One region of the Streptomyces sp. NPDC059743 genome, then DNA from elsewhere that is predicted to be linked to it. Evidence: riboswitches for the same ligand, from Rfam matches in the RefSeq annotation. Region 1 holds a riboswitch; each other region holds the start of a gene.
What was found. Region 1 has a riboswitch for cyclic di-AMP ahead of ACFV6H_RS07345 (peptidoglycan DD-metalloendopeptidase family protein). Riboswitches for the same ligand answer to the same signal wherever they lie in the genome.
Positions count from the first base shown of each region.

Region 1 (5,359 bases):
GGCACTGTACGGGCGGTACTGACCAGAGCGTCCTTGAGCCGGTCGGCGCGCCAGTCCGGGTGCTGCTGGGCGAGCAGGGCCGCGGCACCGGTGACATGCGGTGTGGCCATCGAGGTGCCGGACGCCGCGACGTAGTACGGGTCGACGGGATCGCCCATGGTCGTGCCCGTGGCACGGGCGGCCACGATACCGACACCGGGCGCGGTGACATCGGGCTTCACCGCACCGTCGCCGAGACGGGGCCCGCGGCTGGAGAACGGGGCGAGCGAGTCGTCACGGTCCACGGCGCCGACCGTGAGCGCGGTGTCGGCCGCGCCCGGTGAGCCGACCGTCCGGTCGCCCATCTCGCCGTTGTTGCCCGTCGCCACGACGAACAGGGCGCCGCTGCTCGCGGTGAGTTCGTCCACCGCGCGGCTCATCGGATCGGTGCCGTCGGTCGGTGTGTCGGAGCCCAGGCTCATATTGACGACCTTGGCGCCCTCGGCCGCGGCCCACTCCATGCCCGCGATGACCTGGGACTCGGTGCCGTAACCGTCGTTGCCGAGGACCTTGCCGATCAGCAGCCCGGCCTGCGGAGCGACGCCCTTGCGGCTGCCGCCGGACGCGGCGCCGCTGCCGCCGACCGTGGAGGCGACATGTGTGCCATGGCCGAAGACGTCCTCGGTGCCGCCGCTGCCGGAGAAGTCCTTGGCCTCGACGATCCGGCCCGTCAGATCGGGATGTGTCGTATCCGCGCCGGTGTCGAGGACGGCGACCTTGACTCCCTGGCCCCGGTAGCCGGCGTCCCAGGCGGCGGGCGCGTTGATCTGCGCCGTACTGCGGTCCAGGACGGCGTTCACCTTGCCGTCCAGCCAGATCCTGGGAGTCGCTCGCAGATCGCGGGCGGTCATGGTGTCCCCGGCCGGCGCGAGCGTGTGCCAGAACGTACCGAGATCGCCGCCGGGTATCCGCAGCGAGCGGGCGCCGATGCTCTCCAGCAGGCGCGAGGGTACGGAGTCGTCCTGGAACCCGGACAGGGAACGCAGGGTCTCGGCGGCCTGTGCTCCGGAGGCCTGTGTTCCTGCGGCTTGTGCTTCGGAGGGCTGGGCGACGATCAGCGGGAGCGAGTCGGTGTGGGCCTCGTCGTATCCCTGCGAGACGAGCGCGGTCACATCGAACAGTTCCCGGTCGAGTGTTCCCGCCGACACCAGGTCCGCAGCGTCGGACGGCAGTACGGACAGCCGGCCGTCCTGCTCGGCGGTCCGGAAGAGGATGCCGTCGCGGCCAGGACCGGGCTGGACCGAGGCCGAGCGCTTTCCGTCCGGGCCCGTGGTGAGCGTCACCCGGTCACCGGTGATCAGCCGTACCGTCGTGGGCGTGCCCACCGAGGTGGCGCCGGTCGAGTCGGCGGTGCCGACGGGCCCGTCGGTCACCGTGTCCCGGGCGGAGGGCCGGGCCGCGACCGGCGCCACGGCACCCACGGTCATCAGCAAGGCCATGGATACCGCCGCCGTCAGGCGGATACGTCTCATTTGTCCAGCCCTTTCGTTCAACTCCGCTGTCACGCGCTGTTGGACAGAATCTGGTAGGGCTGGAGCGGCTGTCACTGGTTCATGGGTGGCGTGGTTGAGACATGTCCCAACCACGCCACGGCCACGAACACCGGATCGGGCACGGGAAGTCGGCGGGACGGGACCTACCGGACAGGACTCACCGGACAGGACCTAATCGAGGAGGCGGGCGCGCAGCCGCTCACGTGTCTCGGGCGCGAGCCCCAGTCCCTCGGTGAGATAGGTGTCGGTGGTGCCCCAGGCCTTCTCGATGGTCTCGAAGGCCGCCGCGAGATACTCGGCGCGCGCGTCGAAGAGCGGGCTGAGCAGGTCCATCACCTCGGTGGACATTCCGGCGGGCGAATTGTCGCTGCGCCGGACCGGATAGCGGCGGTGCGGATCGTTCGACTTGAGATAGTCCGCCTCGATCGCCTCGGGCTCCACCCCGACCGCGAGCAGGGCCACGGCGACCGAGAGACCGGCCCGGTCCTTGCCCGCCGCGCAGTGCATGAGCGCCGGCATGCTGTCCTCGGCGAGGGCGTGCAGGACACGGCTGTGCTCGGCGGTGCGGTCCTTGATGATCGAGCGGTACGAGTCGGTCATCCGGGCCGCGGCCTTGCCGTCCGCGAGGAGCGAGCGGAGCTGGTCCAGATCGCCGTCCCTGACCATCCGCCAGAACTCGGCGCCGTCGGCCGGGTCGGTGAGCGGAATGTTCACATTGCGTACGCCGGGCAGCTCCACGTCCGCTCCGTCGAGCTTCAGATCGGCGGCATTGCGGAAGTCGAAGATCGTGTGAAGCCCGAGGGACGAGAGAAAGGCCGCGTCGGCCGCGGTGGCATTGGCGAGATGACCGCTGCGGAAGAGCCTGCCCGGCCGCACCTGCCTGCCGTCCGTGGTGGGCAGTCCTCCGACATCACGGAAGTTGCGCACGCCGGCCAGCTCGGGCTCTGTCGACGGGACCTGCTGCGTCACGGCCTGCTCCTCCGTGTCTGCCGTCGGCGCGGCTCGCCGACGCTGTCGACCTCTGACACTACGACATCTGTTCGTGTGGCAATCAGTTCGGCTGTCGGGAATCCGATGGGAGCATTCGGACATTATTCGCTGATAGATATCGCCCAAATGTGCATCTGTCCGTATTGGGTGATTCCTTATGTCCTGCCCCGGTCGCGGATGAGATGGGTTCCGGTCCGTGACCAGGATCATATCCGTGACGTTCCGTGGTGATGACATGTATTCGAATTCCTTGTCTGGAGCGGAGTTCGGAGGCCGTCGTCCACTCAGGGTGACCGGTAAAGCCGGGTTAAATGCGAGTGCGTCTTGTCGGTGGAAAAGGATCGCTTGTTCCGCTCGCCCCACTCGCCTACGTTCACCCTCAATCCGGACGGACCGCCGAATCCTGCCGCCGCCCGGAATTCGTATCGTCAAGCAACGCGTGGCAGGAGCGGGGGACCCAGGTAGTACGCCGGTCCGGAAACTCCGGAACGGCTTGGGGTGAAGTCGCGCGACAATCGCGACCGGGCATCTCCCGTCCGAACCCGACAGCTCACCTCGCAGGCGCCGGAGAGGAATTCGCCATGCCCGCGAAGGGTAAGCACCGCCGTCCCAAGGCCAACAACCCGGTATCGCGCGGATTCATAGCCGCCGGTACCGGCGGAGCCGCCATCGCACTTCCGCTCATCGGCGCCACCGGCGCGCACGCCGCCGTGAAGGCCGCACCGGCCACCGCGCCCGAGGCCGTCACCCAGCAACAGCTCGGCGTGGAGCAGACCGTCGTGGAGCACGTCGGCGCGAAGAAGGCCGGCGCCAAGAAGGGCGCCACCAAGACCCGGGTCTACACCGTGGTCGCGGGCGACTCCCTGTCGAAGATCGCCAAGAAGCAGCATGTCCACGGTGGCTGGCACAAGCTGTACGCGGACAACCGCGAGGCCGTCGGGCCGAACCCGTCGCTGATCCACCCCGGGCTGAAGCTGACCATCAAGGCGCGCGGCGCAGACCATACGCGTCCCGCGAAGCCGGCCGAGCCGACAGAGCCGTCCAAGTCTTCCGACAGCGCCTCGGACGACACCGGTGCCTCGGATCCGTCCACCACCACGCCGGCCGACACGCCGGAGCAGAGCAGCGGCTCCGGCTTCACCACGCCCGTCGACGATCCGCAGATCGGCACTCCGTACCGTGCCTCGGGCAGCAGTTGGGCCAGCGGCTACCACACCGGTGTGGACTTCCTGGTGGACACGGGCACCGAGGTGAAGGCGGTCGGCGCGGGCACGGTCGTGACGGCGGGCTGGGGCGGCTCGTACGGTAATCAGGTCGTCATCGAGCACAGCGACGGCCACTACTCGCAGTACGCCCATCTGTCCTCGATATCCGTCTCCGAGGGCGACACCGTCAGCGAGGGCCAGCAGATCGGTCTCTCCGGCGCCACCGGCAATGTCACGGGACCGCATCTGCACTTCGAGATCCGTACCGGACCGGAGTACGGCTCGGACATCGACCCGCTGGCGTATCTCCGCGATCAGGGTGTCAATATCTGAGGTACGGCACCGACTGAGGCATGGCGTCGTTCTTGCTGCGTTCTCCGTTCTCTGCTCTCCGCCCGGCACCGGTACTTCCGTGTCGGGCGGAGAGCGTTGGGCATATTCCCGCTTGGCCGAAAATTGACCGATGGTGTATCTCACGCCTGGTCAACCCTTCCTTACGGTCGCGTAGGTCACATCTGCGGGTGAAAGATGTGGTGTTGTGGCAGACGATTCGAGATCAAGAAGAAGAGGCGTATTCGGGTCGTACACGGCGATCGGTGACAGCTTCACGGAGGGCGTGGGCGATCCCGGACCCGATGGACGGTATGTCGGCTGGGCGGACCGGCTCGCGGTTCTGCTCGCCGATCGACTGGCTGACCAACTCACCGACCTGGTGACCGACGGTGCCGTCCCGGCCGGTCCTGCGGACACCGTGCACGGTGATTTCCGGTACGCGAATCTCGCCGTACGCGGCCGGCTCCTCGACCAGATCGTCACCGAGCAGATTCCCCGGGCCAAGGAACTCGCCCCCGATCTGGTGACCTTCTGCGGAGGCGGCAATGACATCATCCGGCCCGGCACCGATCCCGACGATGTCGCCGAGCGCTTCGAGCGGGCCGTCGCCGATCTGGCCGGAGCGGTCGGCACGGTCATGGTGACGACCGGCTTCGACACCCGAGGCGTTCCCGTACTCCGTCATCTGCGCGGCAAGATCGCGACGTACACCGCCCATGTACGGGCCATCGCCGACCGCTACGACTGTCCGGTGCTCGATCTCTGGTCCCTCAAGTCCGTCCAGGACAGGCGGGCCTGGGACGGCGACCGGCTGCATCTCTCACCCGAGGGCCACACCCGTGTCGCTCTGCGCGCCGCGCAGGTGCTCGGGCTCGATGTGCCCGCCGACCCGGACCAGGCATGGCCGCCGCAGCCGCCGCGCGGCACCTTCGAGGTACGGCGCGACGACATCAACTGGGCGCGCGAGTATCTGGTGCCGTGGATCGGGCGCCGGCTGCGCGGAGAGTCCTCCGGGGACCATGTCGAGGCGAAGCGCCCGGACCTTCTGCCCTTGAACCAGTGACGGCGGTGCCGGACCGGGGTGCCGACGGGCATCCCGGTCCGGCTGTCCCGGTGCTGCGCAGCGGATTTTCACTCATCCGAATGGACCACGGAACGCCTGCGCATGGGCTGTGCCGAGCGCGGCGATAACCGAGCCGAAGGGGTCCTCCGGTGTGGCGCCGGCCAGAGGAAGGCCCGTACCACGGCGCTGTGGGTTCAGGGGGTTCCGATGGCGGACAACGGCAGTGCGACTCTCTC
Region 1 covers NZ_JBHWGS010000003.1:350,699-356,057, reverse strand. The annotation lists gene ACFV6H_RS07355 (S8 family serine peptidase) at 1-1,511, opposite strand, end outside; gene ACFV6H_RS07350 (tyrosine-protein phosphatase) at 1,704-2,501, opposite strand; cyclic di-AMP (ydaO/yuaA leader) riboswitch at 2,907-3,099, shown strand; gene ACFV6H_RS07345 (peptidoglycan DD-metalloendopeptidase family protein) at 3,104-4,060, shown strand; gene ACFV6H_RS07340 (SGNH/GDSL hydrolase family protein) at 4,266-5,123, shown strand; gene ACFV6H_RS07335 (hypothetical protein) at 5,331-5,359, shown strand, end outside.

Region 2 (5,359 bases), on a different contig from region 1:
ACCTGGGAGTTCGCCACCGACCCGTACCCCGCCTACGCCTGGCTCCGTGAGCACGCGCCCGTGCACCGGGCCCGGCTGCCCAGTGGTGTCGAGGCGTGGCTCGTGACGCGGTACGGGGACGCCAAGGCGGCGCTCGCCGATGCGCGGCTGTCCAAGAATCCCGTTCATCACGCGGAGGCGGCGCACGCCAAAGGGAAGACCGGGATTCCCGGGGAGCGCAACGCGGATCTCATGACGCATCTGCTCAATATCGATCCGCCCGACCACACCCGGCTGCGCCGGCTGGTGTCCAAGGCGTTCACGCCCCGGCGCATCGCGGAGTTCGGGCCTCGCGTCCAGCAGCTCACCGACCGGCTCATCGACGGTTTCGCGGCGAAGGGCGAGGCGGATCTGATCCATGACTTCGCCTTCCCGCTGCCCATCTACGCGATCTGCGATCTGCTCGGCGTACCGGCCGAGGACCAGGACGACTTCCGCGACTGGGCCGGCATGATGATCCGGCATTCAAAAGCCGGCCACGGCGGCGGGCCGCGCGGCGGTGTGGCGCGGTCGGTCAAGAAGATCCGGGGATATCTGGCCGAACTCATCCACCGTAAAAGGGAGAATCCGGGCGACGATCTGATCTCCGGCCTCGTCCGGGCCAGTGACGACGGCGAGCATCTCACCGAGAACGAGGCCGCGGCGATGGCCTTCATCATCCTCTTCGCCGGTTTCGAGACCACCGTCAACCTGATCGGTAACGGCGTCCATACGCTGATGCGCCACCCGGAGCAGCGCGCCCGGCTTCAGCGGTCGCTCGACGCGGGCGAGACGGAGCTGCTCGCGACGGGTGTCGAGGAACTGCTGCGCCACGACGGTCCGGTGGAGCTGGCGACCTGGCGGTACGCCACCGAGCCGGTGACGCTCGGCGGGCAGCGGATCGCGGTGGGCGATCCCGTACTCGTCGTACTCGCCGCGGCGGACCGCGACCCGGAACGGTTCGCCTCGCCCGACACACTCGATCTCGCACGGCGTGACAATCAGCACCTCGGCTACGGGCACGGCATCCACTACTGCCTCGGCGCACCGCTCGCCCGCCTTGAAGGACAGACCGCTCTCGCGACGCTGCTGACCCGGCTGCCCGATGTGCGGCTTGCCGTGGATCCTGCCGATTTGCGCTGGCGCGGAGGGCTCATCATGCGTGGATTGCGCACACTTCCGGTGCAGTTCACGCCATTGTCCGGCTGATGGACCGCTGCCGGTTTCGAGGCCCGATCAGGAAGCTGCAACTGACGGACCGTCAGGAATGTGACTTTCACGTGATCTCCGCTGCATCGACTTGTGACAGACGTTCGAGTACCGCTACGTTCACCGACGACTCAGCAGCAACACGCCGTAGTCGAAACGACAGTCACACGGAAGGCAAGCGCATGCGCTCCGCGAACGGCCGACACCGCAGACCACGCCAGGCCCCCGCTCTGATCGTCGCCGCTGGGGTGACCGGGTCGGCGATCGCCATCCCGCTGTTCGCCGCCTCGGGCGCCAGCGCGGCGGACGCCTCCACCTGGGACCGTGTCTCCGAATGCGAGAGCGGCGGTATGTGGAGCGCGGACCTCGGCAACGGCTACTACGGCGGCCTCCAGCTCGGCCAGGAGACCTGGGACGCCTTCGGCGGCGGCGCGTACGCGGCCCGGCCCGACCTCGCCAGCCGTTCCCAGCAGATCACCGTGGCGGAGAAGATCCTCGAAGCGCAGGGCTCGAAGGTCTGGTCGAGCTGTGCGTCGGTCTCCGGGCTGACGGGCACCCTGCTGCCCGGTGTCGGTCTCGGAAGCGGCTCCGGCTCCGGCTCCGGCTCCACGGGAGCCTCGCAGGGCGACCAGGGCGCCGATCCGACGGGCAGTCCCTCCGGCGCTCCGGACGCCGAGCCCTCCGCTCCGGCCGACGGAACGGGCGTGCGGCCCGGCGAGCCGGTCCCTTCCGGTTCGGCCGGCACGCCCACGTCCGGAGCTTCCGCGGACGGCGCCGAGGGCACCGACGGGCTCGGCCTCGGTGGCACTGCCACCGGCGGTACGGAGTCGGCCAAGGGCAAGCACCGCGGTGAGGCCGCCCAGGAGGATGCCGTAACGGGCAATTCGGATGAAGGACTTGAATACGGTCGCCATGCCTCACGAGGTGACGGCCTGTCGCGCAGTACGGACGGCCTGCCGGATCGTACGGAATCGCCCGCTCCGGCGGAGGCCGATCAGCCCGCCGAGCGCAACTGGCTGGTCGCCGACGGGCAGAAGGTGCTCGGCGGGTGGCTGTAAGGCGTACGGGCCGATGGCTGTGAGGTGAGCGAGGGCGGCCGGTACCGGCCGCCCTCGGTGCGTTCTCGGTGTGTTCTCGCCGGCCGTGGCCCTGATCCCGCCCGTGGTCCCGGCCTTGATGCCGCCTTGATTCAATCCTTGGTCCAGCCCTTGGTTCAGCCCTTGATCCCGCCGTGAAGTGGCGCGGATTCAGAGGGTAGTTCGCGGTTCTATGTCCGCTTCTGTGCAAGTGAGACAAGGGTCTCTTTGTTGCAACTAGGGACTTTTGCCCTGTGCGTTGCCCTGCTTTCTGCTCCCACCAGCGGAAATGCGTAAACCTGGGCGGTGGGTAAGGGCGTTATTTCCCTGATGTCTCCTTTGAAGAACCGGCGGGCCTGTGATTACGGTCTGAACCGCTCGCACCGCGGGCCTCGTCGACCGTCACGCCGAATCCTGCCGTCGGTCGGGGGGAGTAGTCGTCGCGTCATGCGCCGAAGGCAGGAGCGGGGGACCCACGGTTTGTGCCGGCCCCGGCCGTCGAGAGACGGCCGACGACCGGCTCGGGGTGAAGCCGGATGCGCGAGCGTCCGGCCGGGCAACTCACTTGGCCCGAACCCGACAGCTCACCTCGTAGGCGTCGGTGAGGAGAGTTCCATGCCGCGTTCCAGCAAAGGTTCCAGCAAGGGCAAGCACCGCCGTCCCTCCCGCTCCGTGACCGCCCGCTATGCCACGCTCGCCGGAATCACCGGTGCCGCCGTCGCGGTCCCGCTGATCGGCGCCACCTCCGCCTCCGCCGCGACCGCCTCCGAGTGGGACCGGGTCGCCCAGTGCGAGTCCGGCGGCAACTGGTCCATCAACACCGGTAACGGGTACTACGGCGGCCTCCAGTTCAGCAGCTCCACCTGGGCCGCGTACGGAGGCACCGCCTACGCGGCCAGGGCCGACCTCGCCTCGAAGTCCCAGCAGATAACGGTCGCCGAGAAGGTGCTGGCCGGCCAGGGCAAGGGCGCGTGGCCCACCTGTGGCGTCAACCTCTCCAACGCCGCGTACGACGGTGGCTCGGCCGGCACAGGCTCCGGTTCCGGTACGGGCTCCGGTTCCGGCTCGGGCTCCGGGTCCGGTTCGAACTCCGGCGGCGGCTCTGATTCCGGTTCCGGTTCCGGTTCCGGTACACAGGACCAGGCCGCCCAGCAGCAGGCGCAGCCCCAGCAGCAGACCCGGCCCGCCCAGCCCAAGCGGCAGCAGGCGCAGCCCGCCTCGCGCGGCGAGAGCCGCGCCGCCACGGATGCCGCCACCGGCGCCGCCACCACGTTCAAGAAGGGCGACGGCGAGTACAAGGTCAAGTCCGGTGACAGCCTCTCCAAGATCGCCGCCGCGCACCAGGTCAAGGGCGGCTGGAAGAAGCTGTTCGAGCTGAACAAGGACATCGTCCGCGACGCCGATCTCATCTACCCGGGCCAGCAGCTCCATCTGACCTGACCTGACCTGACCCGACCCGACCCGACCCGAGCTGACCTGACTCGCCCGGCCCGGCGCGTGATCCCCGTACGCGCCGGGCCGCGGTCTGCGCCTGTCCGGGCGTACGCGAGGGATACGCAGGGAGGACTCAGGACGGACTCAGGACGGACGCGGAGGGTACTCGGAGCGGTGCTCAACACGGCACTCAAGGCGGTGCTCATCGGCGCGCCGAGGCGCTCGGGTGCTTGATCCGTCCCAGCGGGCGGGCACCGGCCGGCCGACGCCTCCGGGCCGGTTAGGCTCATGCCGCAAGGCCAATGAGACCCTGCACTCCAAGCGTCACATCCCAGAAGGAGATGCTCGTGCCGTCCATCGACGTCGTCGTAGCCCGGGAAATCCTGGACTCCCGAGGCAACCCCACGGTCGAGGTCGAGGTCGGCCTCGACGACGGCAGCACCGGCCGTGCTGCCGTCCCGTCCGGTGCCTCCACCGGTGCGTTCGAGGCCGTGGAACTCCGTGACGGAGACGCCAACCGCTATCTGGGCAAGGGCGTCGAGAAGGCCGTACTGGCCGTCATCGAGCAGCTCGGCCCGGAGCTCGTCGGCTACGACGCCACCGAGCAGCGCCTGATCGACCAGGCCATGATCGACCTGGACGCCACCGAGAACAAGGGCTCGCTGGGCGCCAACGCCATCCTCGGTGTCTCGCTCGCCGTCGCGCACGCCGCCTCCGAGGCCTCGGACCTCCCGCTCTTCCGCTACCTGGGCGGCCCGAACGCGCATCTGCTGCCCGTTCCGATGATGAACATCCTGAACGGCGGCTCGCACGCCGACTCCAATGTGGACATCCAGGAGTTCATGATCGCTCCGATCGGCGCGGAGTCCTTCTCCGAGGCGCTGCGCTGGGGTGCCGAGGTCTACCACACCCTCAAGAAGGTCCTGAAGCAGAAGGGCCTCTCCACCGGTCTCGGCGACGAGGGCGGCTTCGCGCCCAACCTGGAGTCCAACCGCGCCGCGCTCGACCTGATCCTCGAAGCCATCAAGGAAGCCGGCTATGTGCCGGGCCGTGACATCGCGCTCGCGCTGGACGTCGCCGCCTCCGAGTTCTACAAGGACGGCTCGTACGAGTTCGAGGGCAAGTCCCGCTCGGCCGCCGAGATGACGGAGTACTACGAGGAGCTGGTCGCCGCGTACCCGCTCGTCTCCATCGAGGACCCGCTCTTCGAGGACGACTGGGCCGGCTGGAAGGTCATCACCGACAAGCTCGGCTCCAAGGTGCAGATCGTCGGTGACGACCTGTTCGTCACCAACCCGGAGCGGCTGGCCCGTGGCATCGAGGAGGGCTCCGCCAACGCCCTGCTGGTCAAGGTCAACCAGATCGGTTCGCTGACCGAGACGCTGGACGCCGTCGAGCTGGCCCAGCGCAACGGCTTCAAGTGCATGATGTCCCACCGCTCCGGCGAGACCGAGGACGTCACCATCGCGGACCTCGCCGTCGCGGTGAACTGCGGTCAGATCAAGACCGGCGCTCCGGCCCGCTCGGACCGTGTCGCCAAGTACAACCAGCTGCTGCGTATCGAGGAGATCCTCGACGACGCGGCGGTGTACGCGGGCCGCAGCGCGTTCCCGCGGTTCCGT
Region 2 covers NZ_JBHWGS010000002.1:478,102-483,460, forward strand. The annotation lists gene ACFV6H_RS05305 (cytochrome P450) at 1-1,227, shown strand, start outside; gene ACFV6H_RS05310 (transglycosylase family protein) at 1,410-2,285, shown strand; cyclic di-AMP (ydaO/yuaA leader) riboswitch at 2,744-2,916, shown strand; gene ACFV6H_RS05315 (transglycosylase family protein) at 2,919-3,743, shown strand; gene eno (phosphopyruvate hydratase) at 4,079-5,359, shown strand, end outside.
Region 2: it holds a riboswitch for cyclic di-AMP, as region 1 does, so the genes downstream of both, ACFV6H_RS05315 (transglycosylase family protein) here and ACFV6H_RS07345 (peptidoglycan DD-metalloendopeptidase family protein) in region 1, are expected to answer to the same signal.

Region 3 (5,359 bases), on a different contig from region 1:
GATGAGCTGTCATCCGATTGTTCCGTTCAGAAGAGCCCGATAAGCGGCAGCACTGACCGCCGCGACGGTGCGAAACACCACGGGCACGCTGGTCACCCGCTGTCGGGCGGGCGCGATCCGGGCAGTCGCGGCCTTATGGAGAAGGCCGGTTGAGGCGACCACCCAAGAACATAACGATCGCTACGCTAGAGAGGAAAACTATTGGTAGTCAAGTGACTTCGCAGAGTATTTCCAGCCTTTACCTGTAGCGGAGGACACCAAAAGCCTTCTGTTCCCCGTCCTGGAGAAAACGGAACACACAGATGTCGTGGTACGGCACGCACATAATTCGAGCGGGCGGACTGTATTCGACAAAGCGTGCTGCTTCGAGCCGTCCGCCGGTGGGACGCAGCAAAGCGCCCCGGCTTTCCACGGCCGCGGCCTGGCGCGCGGCTTCCAGCAGAATGATGCCGGGAACATGATCCGTGGCGTGGTCGAAGAAGAAGGGATGCCTGGGATCCGCCGGTTCGACCAGGAGGGTGCCGCCGTCGAGTCCCAGGACGACATCGTGCGCGCCCGTCACGCCCAGCCTACGGATGTCGGGGCGAAGCCGGCCGATGACGCTCTCCGGCGCGGCGGAGTGCGTACGGCCGGTCCGTACCGCCTCGTACCGTGCGCCGTCCAGGACTCGCGCACCGCCTCCGGCCTGCGCGAACACCGTCCCATGGGCGGAGAAGGAGACATCGAGCCGCAGCCCGGTGATCGAGCCGTCCTCGGCGGCGCGGCGCACATCGCTCGCCCGTACCGCGCAGATCACGGCGGTGGCACCGAAGAGCGCCCGCGGTTCCGCCGACGGATCGATCTCGAAGAACAGATCGGTGATGAGCAGATGCGCGGTGGGCGCGACATCGAAATACCGGAGCGGGATATAGATCCCGAGCTGGCGCAGTGTCTCGACGATCATCAGCGGACTGTGCAGATCGGCGCCGTCGCGCGGAAAAGTCGGATGGGACCGCGACCACGAAGCCGCGGCTTCGAACCCGGCGCCGTCCGCACTCCAAGCACTCCGCCGTACATCGGTGAGCAGCACCTCGGCCACGGAGTCCCGGTGCACCATCTCACGGGCGACGGTGCGCGACCAGGACAGTGGCCGGAGGTCCTCCATGGTGCCGCCGATCGGTGCGTCACCAACCGTTGTATTCATGCGACAAGAACACCGCAATTTTCGTTGCTACGCACGCCGGACCGGAGCCGCCAAGCCCGCCACGCCCGGTGGGAAAAGCCGCTACATTGCCTGCTGTCATTTAACGGAACGGCAATCCGGGGTACACGTGCGGGTTCGGGTGGAGCAGGTTCGGGCGAAAACAACGCGGAGGTTTCTCCTGGAAGCGGCGGCACAGTTGTTCGATGAGCGAGGTTACTCCGGCACCAGTATCAGCGATATCAGCGCGCAGTCCGGCCGTACGAGCGGAGCCATCTACTTCCACTACGCCAGCAAGGAGAATCTCGCCCTCGCCATTGTCGAGGAGCATTTCGCGACCTGGCCCAATCTGATCGACCGTTACAGCTCGTCCGACCGTCCGGCGCTGGAGCGGCTGGTGGCGCTGAGTTTCGAGGTGGCGAGGGCCTTCCGGGACGATGTGGTCATCCGCGCGGGCGCCCGGCTCTGGGCGGAGCGCACCGCCATCAATGTCACGCTGCCGAGGCCTTTTGTGGGCTGGCTGGAAACCGTCACCAAACTTCTTGAAGAGGCCCGCCAGGAGGGAGAACTCGCCAATGGCGTCACACCTCAGGTGGCCGCGCATGGACTCGTGTGCGCCTTCTTCGGACTGCACACCGTCTCCGACGCCCTGGAGGGACGCCAGCAGATCGAGGAGGCGCTGCACGATCTGTGGCTGCTGCTTCTGAACGCCCTTCAGACGGACCCGGATCCGGCGGCCCTGCTCGCGCGGGTGCGTGAACATCCTCTGATGCCGGTGCCGGCCGGGGGGCGATGAGCCGAGGACGCTGGGCTGAGGGCGCGGCGGACGGAGCGAACGGCCGGACCCGGCCGGGACGGGTGGATGTCCCGGCCGGGTCCGGCCGTGTGTGCGGGTGTACGAGTGTGCAGATGTGACGGTACGTCAGTGGCTACCGCCGACCAGGGCGTCAGGGCCCGTCGGCAGGGCCCGTCAGTAAGGGCCGTTCACATTGTCGATCGAGCCGTACCGGTCGGCCGCGTAGTTGCACGCGGCGGTGATGTTGGCGACCGGGTCGAAGCTGTCCATCGACGTACCGGGCACGTGGTAGGCCTGGAAGGTCGGGTCGATGACCTGGAGCAGGCCCTTGGACGGTGTGCCGGCCGCGGCGTTGGAGTCCCAGTTGTTGATGGCCGACGGATTGCCGGAGGACTCGCGCATGATGTTCCGGTAGATGCCGTCGTAGCTGCCGGGAATGCCGTTGGCGGCCATGACGTCCAGCGATTCCTTGATCCAGCCGTCCAGATCGTCGGTGTAGGTCTTGGCGGCCGGCTCGGTGACGGTACCGCTCGTATCGGCCGACGCGTCCGCGGTGGTCACGTCCCCAGTGGGCGCGTTCTCGGTGGTCGCGGTGACGTTCTCCACGGTCGCCGTCGCGTCCTCGGTGGTCGCCGTGGCGGTTTCCTCGACCGCGGCGGTGGCCGTCGTGTCGGGCGCGGCACTCTCACCAAGAGTCAGTTCAAGGCCTGGGTGGATCAGGGCCGGGTTGGCGCCGATGACGTCGCGGTTGTCCTCGTACAGCTTCTTCCAGCCGCCGCTGACGGAGTGCGCGGCGGCGATCTTGGAGAGCGAGTCACCCGCGACGACGGAGTAAGTCGCCGGGCTGTCCTGCTGTGTCGCGGCGACGGGCGACGACGCCGCCTCGGCGGTGGTCGCGGCGATGAACGGGAGCGCGAGTACGGCGCCGCCCGTGCCCACGACCGCGAGGCCTCGGGCGAACGGGCTGGTTCTGGGACGGCGGTGCTTGGCCTGTGCGGGCATGACGAATTCCTCTCCGTCGCCTGCGAGGTGAGCTGTCGGGTTCGGGCTGGAGCTGCCCGGCCGCGGTATGAGCGGCTTCACCCCAAGCCGGTCCGGATGACGGAACGGCGCCTTACCTGGGTCCCCCGCTCCTGCCGTGCGTGAGTGGGTTTCGGTTTCCGGACAGCGGCAGGATTCGGCGGTCCGCCCGGATTGACGTGAACGTAGGCGGAACGTCCGGAAAAAAACAAGACCTGAATTCACCGCGCGATCCGGCAGATGAATCCAGAGAGGAATGATCCGGTTACACAGAAGGCCTACGAGAACTCAACTCTCGTTCCCTGCGAGCGAAATGAACGAGACGGCGGCGACCACGGCCCACGGATGATGTGACGTACATCATGGTCTCTGCCGGAATTAATGACACCACAACACCGCACAGACGGGAGCAAGTTATGCGAATACCACCTAAATGCACCACAGGAGAAATGCGGGCAAATCGCCTATATAACCACTTCTCGGAGTGGGCACGATGGGCTCCTGCGACTCCGTCAATTCAGCGAAGGCCTCATCTATTCCTCCTTCGCGCGGCGGCATTCCGTTCGGGATACCGGGAAATCGTCGGCCCGACGAAGGAGCCGCGCCGCGGGCACCACCATTCGTCTGCCGCGCCGGGTCCCGGCTGTGATCCGCAGTCGTCGGGGAAGGAGAGCGCGTACCGATAACAATGCTCGTATCGTTGACGTTTCGATGTCTGGCGTTGCGGTGTCCCGTGTGTCGCGGCATCCCGTGTACCGCGTCCCGCGTCCGGCCCAGACGATCAGGAGGAGGTCATGCGGCGGTGAGAGCAGCGGTGTTCCGCTCGTACGGCGAGGATCTGGTGGTGGAGGACCGGCCGGTACCGGCCTGCCCGCCCGACGGTGTCGTCGTCCGCGTACGGGCGACAGGCGTCTGCCGGTCCGACTGGCACGCCTGGCAAGGGCACGATCCGGTCCCTCTGCCGCACATCCCGGGCCATGAGTTCGCCGGTGTGGTGGCCCGCGTCGGCGAACAGGTGGGCCGATGGGCCGTCGGTGACCGCGTCACCGTGCCGTTCGTCATCGGATGCGGTCGCTGCGAAGTGTGTCTGTCGGGAGATCCTCAGGTCTGCCCGGGCCAGAGCCAGCCCGGCTTCACCTATGACGGCTCGTTCGCCGAGTACGTGGCGGTGCCCGCGGCCGAGTTCAACCTCGTCCGGCTGCCCGACGCCCTGTCGTTTGCCGCCGCTGCCGCGCTCGGATGCCGCTTCGCCACGGCCTTCCGGGCGATCGTGGCCCATGGCCGGGTCCGGCGCGACGAGTGGGTCGCCGTTCTCGGCTGCGGAGGCGTGGGACTCTCCGCGGTGACGATCGCTTCGGCACTCGGCGCGCAGGTCATCGCGGTCGATGTCAGCGATGCGGCGCTGGACCGTGCGCGGAGCATGGGCGCGCGGCACACTCTGCTCACGGATTCGGACATGGACCCGGAATCGGTCGCGAAGGCCGTGCACAAGCTCACCGGCGAGGGCGCGCATCTCACCGTGGACGCCTACGGCTCCGCGTCGAACGTCATGGCGTGCCTGCGGTCCCTGCGGCGACGCGGCCGGCACGTCCAGATCGGTCTGCTGCTGGGAGCGGACGCGGCGTGCGCGGTGCCCATGGACCGGATCCTGGCCTGGGAGATCGAGCTCCACGGCTCGCACGGGATCGCCGCCGCCGACTACCCGGACCTGTTCCGGCTGCTGGACGAGCGCGACATCGATCTGGCACGGCTCATCGGCCGGACGATCCCGCTGGATCAGGCCGGCGCCGCTCTGCGCGGTATGAGCAGTGGCTCGGAACCGGGAATCACGGTGATATCGATGCCCGACGCACCGTGACGAACACACGTACCACCCGGCCCCTGGGCCGTATGCCGGAAAGCCGCACCCGGAAACAAGTCCGCTCCCGACTCTTGCCCAGGCTTCCGGTCCGTCTTAGTGTGACGCTCACGTAAACACTATCGAATCGATTCGACTAATCGATTCGACACCGACGGACGAAGGGGCGGCGTGGCCACCATCAAGGACGTGGCGCAGCGGGCCGGTGTCGCTCCGAGCACCGTCTCGTATGTGCTGAGCGGCACCCGGAAGATCTCCGAGGAGACCCGGATCGCCGTCCATGCCGCTGTCGAGGAGCTGGGTTACCACCCGCGCGCCAGCGCCCGTACGCTGCGCAGCGCCCGCAGCCAGGTCCTGGCGCTCGCGGTGCCCCGGGTGCCCGGAAAGTACCGGGGCGCGGACGGTACGTTCGCCATCGACATCAGCGACGCGGCACGCGGCCACGGCTACGACGTCGTACTGATCACCGATCTGGACGGCGTGGCGGCCATGCGCCGTGTCGCCG
Region 3 covers NZ_JBHWGS010000007.1:178,161-183,519, reverse strand. The annotation lists gene ACFV6H_RS15325 (HAD family hydrolase) at 1-13, opposite strand, end outside; gene ACFV6H_RS15320 (ScbA/BarX family gamma-butyrolactone biosynthesis protein) at 239-1,183, opposite strand; gene ACFV6H_RS15315 (ScbR family autoregulator-binding transcription factor) at 1,323-1,976, shown strand; gene ACFV6H_RS15310 (transglycosylase SLT domain-containing protein) at 2,151-2,978, opposite strand; cyclic di-AMP (ydaO/yuaA leader) riboswitch at 2,983-3,143, opposite strand; gene ACFV6H_RS15305 (zinc-dependent alcohol dehydrogenase family protein) at 3,799-4,854, shown strand; gene ACFV6H_RS15300 (LacI family DNA-binding transcriptional regulator) at 5,026-5,359, shown strand, end outside.
Region 3: it holds a riboswitch for cyclic di-AMP, as region 1 does, so the genes downstream of both, ACFV6H_RS15310 (transglycosylase SLT domain-containing protein) here and ACFV6H_RS07345 (peptidoglycan DD-metalloendopeptidase family protein) in region 1, are expected to answer to the same signal.

Region 4 (5,359 bases), on a different contig from region 1:
CTGACGCCGCCCGGCCCCGTAACCGCCGGTAGCCGCACAGGCACCATCGCCGGTGTCAGTGCCGCTCGTTAGGGTCGTCGCGTGTCGGAACCCACTCAGCAGCGCCTCGATCCGGGCCCGGCGATCCCCGTCTACGAGCGGCAGCAGCAGCTCGGCGACCTGTGGACCGCCGTGCCGGAGCCTGCCCGCAGGCGCTATCGGCCGCGCCGCGCCTTCTGGCGCCATCGGGCGGTGCGAGCGGGAGCCGTGATCACGCTGCTCGCCCTCTGCGGCCTGGTGATCCTGGCGCTCGTCCGGGACCAGACCGGCACCGAGGGCTTTCTGGTCGGCCTCGGGCTCGCCGTGCTGCCCGTACCGCTCCTGGTCGCGGCCTTCCGCTGGCTGGACCGCGTCGATCCAGGGCCCTGGCGGAATCTGCTGTTCTCGTTCGCCTGGGGCGCCTTCGCCGCCGCCCTGGTCGCGATCATCGCCAACACCTTCGCGATCCGGTGGATAGCCACCGCCACCGCCGACCCGGCCGGCGCGGAGTCCCTGGGCGTCACGGTGATAGCGCCGGTCGTGGAGGAGAGCGCCAAGGCCGCGGCGATCCTGCTGGTCTTCCTGTTCCGCAGACGGGACTTCACCGGGCTGGTCGACGGAGTCGTGTTCGCGGGCTTCACCGCCACCGGCTTCGCCTTCACCGAGAACATCCTCTATCTCGGCAGCGCCTTCGGCGAGGACCGGAGCGCGGGCAGCGCAGGCCTGGCCTCCATAACGGCGGCGACCTTCTTCGTACGGGTGGTGCTGGCGCCGTTCGCGCACCCGCTCTTCACCGTGCTCACGGGCATAGGCTTCGGCCTGGCGGCGACGGCGGCCCGCCACCAGAAGATCCGGCGGCTGGCCCTCCCGCCGCTCGGTCTGGCGCTGGCGATGGGTATGCACGCACTGTGGAACGGCTCGACGTCGCTCTTCGGCCCGTTCGGCTTCTACGCCGTGTACGCGGTGTTCATGGTGCCGGTCTTCGGGCTGCTGACCTGGCTGGCAATCTGGAGCAGACAGCGCGAGCTGCGTACGGTCTCGGCCGAGCTGCCCGCGTACGCGGCGGCGGGCTGGCTGCCTGCGTCCGCGCCTCAGGCGCTCTCCTCGATGCGGGCGCGCACGGTGGCGCGCGATTTCGCGGCCCGTACGTACGGACCTCAGGCGTCCAGATCGGTCGGCGAGTACGAGGCGTTCGCGACGTCCCTGGCGTTTCTGCGCCATGACGCCCAGCGCGGCAGGACCGGCCCGGACTTCGTGGAGCGCGAGCAGGAGCTGCTGCACCATCTCTGGGAACGCAGGGAGACGGCCGGGCCCGCGCTGACCTATGCCGCGCGGGCCACGGGCCGGGTGCCGGTGCCGCCGCCGTACATCGACTACGACGGCTACAACCCGTACCGCCAGTACTGACGACCTACTGCCAGCCAACGACCGGCCGAAGACCGACGGGACCGGCGGCCCAGGCGTCGGGGGGCTAGGTCCTGTCCGGCCGGTCTTCGTGGATCAGCCCGGGGCGTCCGGTGCGGTGCATCGCAAGGCGGAGGATTGCCCGTGTACTGGATGTACTCGGGCAACTCCGACAACGCGGCGAGGTGCCGTGCCGGGCGTTCCGGGCCCACGAAGACCGGCCGGACAGGGCCTAGCGCCGGAGCCGCCGGGGACGGGGACAGCGTGATGCCACGGGGATCAAGCCGAGGGCCGAGGAGCGCGGTCGGGCGGCGGCACTCAGGGAGTCACGCGGCGTGGCTCAGGGAGCCAGGCCCTTGCTGCGCAGCCAGCTCATGGGATCGACACCGGAGCCGCCCGCCGTGTGGACTTCGAGGTGCAGATGCGGCCCGGTCACATTGCCGGTCGCGCCGACCCGGCCGATGGTCTCGCCGGTGGTGACCTTCTGCCCGGCGGTGACGGTCATCGAGGACTGGTGGCAGTACCAGATCTCCGTACCGTCATCCAGCTCCAGGATGGTCCGGTAGCCGTACGAGCCCGACCAGCCGGCCGAGGTGACCGTGCCGCTGTGCACGGCCTTGACCGGCGTGCCCGTCGGAGCGGCGAAGTCCAGACCGGTGTGGTAGCCGGAGGACCACATGGAGCCGGACTCACCGTAGGTGGAGGTGATGGTGTACGAGGAGGTGGGAAGAGCGAAACTGGCGGCCAGCTTCGCGAGGCGCTCCGCCTCCGCCTTGGCCCTGGCCTCCGCCTCGGCCTTCTTCTTCGCCTCTTCGATCTTCTTCTCGGCCTCGGTCTGCTGCTTCTTGGCCAGTGCCGCGGCCTGCTCGGCCGCAGCGCGCTCCGCAGCCGCCTTCTCCGTGGCGTCGGCCTCGTTCTGCTGCTGCTCGGCCTGCTGGAGGATCCGGGCCCGCAGGGCCTCGCCCGCGTCCGTGGCGCCCTGTTCCGCGTCCGCCGCCGTCATACCGGCGGTGGTGAGCGGTGCGCTGGCCAGCAGATCCGGCTCGGCCTCGTCGGCCGCCAGCGATCCCATGCCCGGGAGCGAACCGGCGTCGGGAAGATTGTCCGTGATGGCGTCGGGCAGGGATATGGAGACCGCGGGCTTGTCCTGCGCGGTGGCCATACCGCCCGCGCCGACGGCGGCTATGACACCCACGCCGAGGACGGTGGAGCTACGGGCGAAGCCGTTGCGCTGCTTGCCGACGCGATGCCTGCCGCGTACCGGGCGTACGGACTCCTCGGTGGGATTCCACTCGCCCCATGCCCGCTCCGGCTCGGTGCCGAAGGAGGTGGTTTCGAAGGGGACCGTGGGGGCAGGCTGATTGGACGCCACTGAGGCGCACTCCTTTCCTTCCTTCTCGCCTACCGGGTTAGCTGACGGGTTCGGAGCAGGAAGGTCTCCTACGGTCGCCCTGAGCTGCGCAAGGCAGCAAAGAACTCCCGATTCACCCCAATTGGTGGTTCCCCGGTTCCCTTGCGGGATTCGGCGCGTGAGCACGGTGCCGACTCTTACGACGGCTGGGACGACCGCGCTGCGTTATCGAACGTTAATAGAGACCGGGCCCTTATTCCAAGCCGTTCCGGGTGATCATTAACAACTTCGCATCGGACACACCAGGGCACATGCATACGCAATCGGGCGAGCTGACTGCCTTTCAGCACGCCCGGCATACCTGACGGTATGTCAAATGTTATGCGGAGGGATACCTATCGATCACACACGGTGGTGACGGCCCGACGGACCGCGCGCGAGCACGCCCGGGACACGTGGGACGCCCGGAGCACAGGGATCGCGCGGGACATGCAGGACGCCCAGGACACGTCCGTCAGGGAACGAGTCAGGGCACGAGAGGTATCGTCCTGCGCCGTTCCGGCTCGACCTCCGTGGGCCGGTTCACCGCCAGCAGCGCCATGTCGTCCTGGCTCCCGCCGCCCGTGTGCAGCCGTACGTCGTCGATCAGCGCCTGGAGCAGTTCGTCGGGCCCTTGGAAGATCCGTCCGTCGAGCCGGTCGCGCGGCACATAGAAGACACCACGGGAATCACGCGCCTCGGAGAGTCCGTCCGTGTAGAAGAGCAGCGTCGATCCAACCGGGTACTTGGCCTGCTGGGCACGGTCCGGCCAGGCGCCCAGTTCGCTCATCCCGAGCGGCAGCGCGGGATCGCGCGTCTCCAGCATCCGTACCGCGCCGTTCTCGCACATCAGCAGCGGATCGGGATGCCCTCGGTTGACCAGCTTCACCACATCTCCGTCGTGCGGGATCTCGGCGAGCACGGCCGTGGTGAAGCCTTCGAACGCGTCCAGCCCGCCACGTCTGGTCCCGTCGCGCGTGAGAGCCCGCTCCAGCCGCTGCGCCACGCCCTCCAGCGAGCTCTCCTGTTCGGCGGCCTCCCGGAAGGACCCGATGACGACGGCCACCGCCTCGACCGCCTCAAGCCCTTTCCCCCGTACGTCCCCGACCACCAGTCGTACTCCGTACGGCGTGTCCTGTACGGCGAAGAGGTCGCCGCCGATGAACGCGCCTTCCTGGGCCGCCTCGTACCGCGCGGCGATACGCAGCCCGCCGATCCGTTCGGCGGGTCTCGGCAGCACCGCCCGTTGAGCGGTCTCGGCGATGATCCGGGCGGAGGCGAGCCGCTGCCCGCTGCGGCGCAGCACTCCGCTGATGTACAGCGCGAGGAGCGAGACGACCACAACGGTCAGCAGCTCGCTGAGCGCCTCCAGCGTCATGAGCGAGTTGGCGTAGAGATGCATCGCCAGCTCGAAGAGCAGCGAGGCGATGGCGACCAGCAGCGTGCCGATCAGCGGGTAGAACGGCGCGGCGACCAGCGGGGCCGCCGCGTAGAGTGGGGCGGCCGTGACACGTGTCGGAGTCAGGGAGTCGAAGATCACTCCGACGACGAGCACGAGCAGAGGCAGAACGCGGACCAGCCGCCGCCCGGTACGGACCCGGCCGCCCGAAACCGGCACCCCGTCACTCGACGTGAGACCGACCGTCTCGTCGGCCCGCCGACCGCTGCCGCTCAGGCACTCCCTGAGCCTCCTCAGCTTCCCCACCAGTGGTCACCTGCCCGGTTCCGCCTAGGGCTACGGACGGTACCGCGCCCCACCCAGGCTGGCCGCTGCCGTCCGCGGCGGCGACTCGCCGTCGGCCGAGTGGGCTATGGAGCAGATCGGATCGCGACCGGCTCCACAGCAGGTCAGACAGCCGGACGGCCAGTCGGTCAGATGGCCGGTCGGTCGCCGCGCCGGCCGCCGGGCTGGTTGGCCCGGTCAGCCGCTGAGTCGGCCGACCGACCGGCCGTATGACCGGTCAGTCAGTCAGGTGGCGCTCGGCGTACACCTTCATGGCGTCCCGTACGAGCACTGCTGTCCCTTCACCGTACTTGTCATAGGCCGCTCTGAACCGTTCATCATCCACATACATTTTCGTCACACCGATGACATACGGCTTGGTGAGCTCGACCGTCACCGACAGCCAGTCGCAGTGACGCCGGGCGACGGCCTGGGCCTCGTCGCTGTCGGCGGCGAGCCCTGCCTCCTTCGCCCGTGCCCAGTCGCGGGCGATGGCCTCGTGCCGGTCCTGGAAGCCCTGGCGCTCCTCGTCGCTGAGCGCGCTCCACCAGCGGTCGCTCTTCTGATATGCCTCCCGGCCCCAACGCTCGGTCACCTCCTGCTCGTACCGTGTGTGATCGAAGCCGTCGAGCACTTCCTCGGCCATGAGTTCCTCTCCCGTCGCGGTCTTGTGGAGAGTGGTCCGCACCGAGGCGATCAGCCGCTCGACGCGCTCGCGCTCCTGCTCCAGCAGCCTGAGATGCGTGCGCAGGGCGACAGCCGTGTCCTGCTGGCCGTCGAGGATCCGGGCGATCGCCGGCAGCCCGAGTCCCAGCTCCCGCAGC
Region 4 covers NZ_JBHWGS010000011.1:293,066-298,424, reverse strand. The annotation lists gene trmB (tRNA (guanosine(46)-N7)-methyltransferase TrmB) at 1-4, shown strand, start outside; gene ACFV6H_RS21515 (PrsW family intramembrane metalloprotease) at 82-1,425, shown strand; gene ACFV6H_RS21510 (M23 family metallopeptidase) at 1,763-2,794, opposite strand; cyclic di-AMP (ydaO/yuaA leader) riboswitch at 2,806-2,960, opposite strand; gene ACFV6H_RS21505 (PP2C family protein-serine/threonine phosphatase) at 3,300-4,430, opposite strand; gene ACFV6H_RS21500 (MerR family transcriptional regulator) at 4,774-5,359, opposite strand, start outside.
Region 4: it holds a riboswitch for cyclic di-AMP, as region 1 does, so the genes downstream of both, ACFV6H_RS21510 (M23 family metallopeptidase) here and ACFV6H_RS07345 (peptidoglycan DD-metalloendopeptidase family protein) in region 1, are expected to answer to the same signal.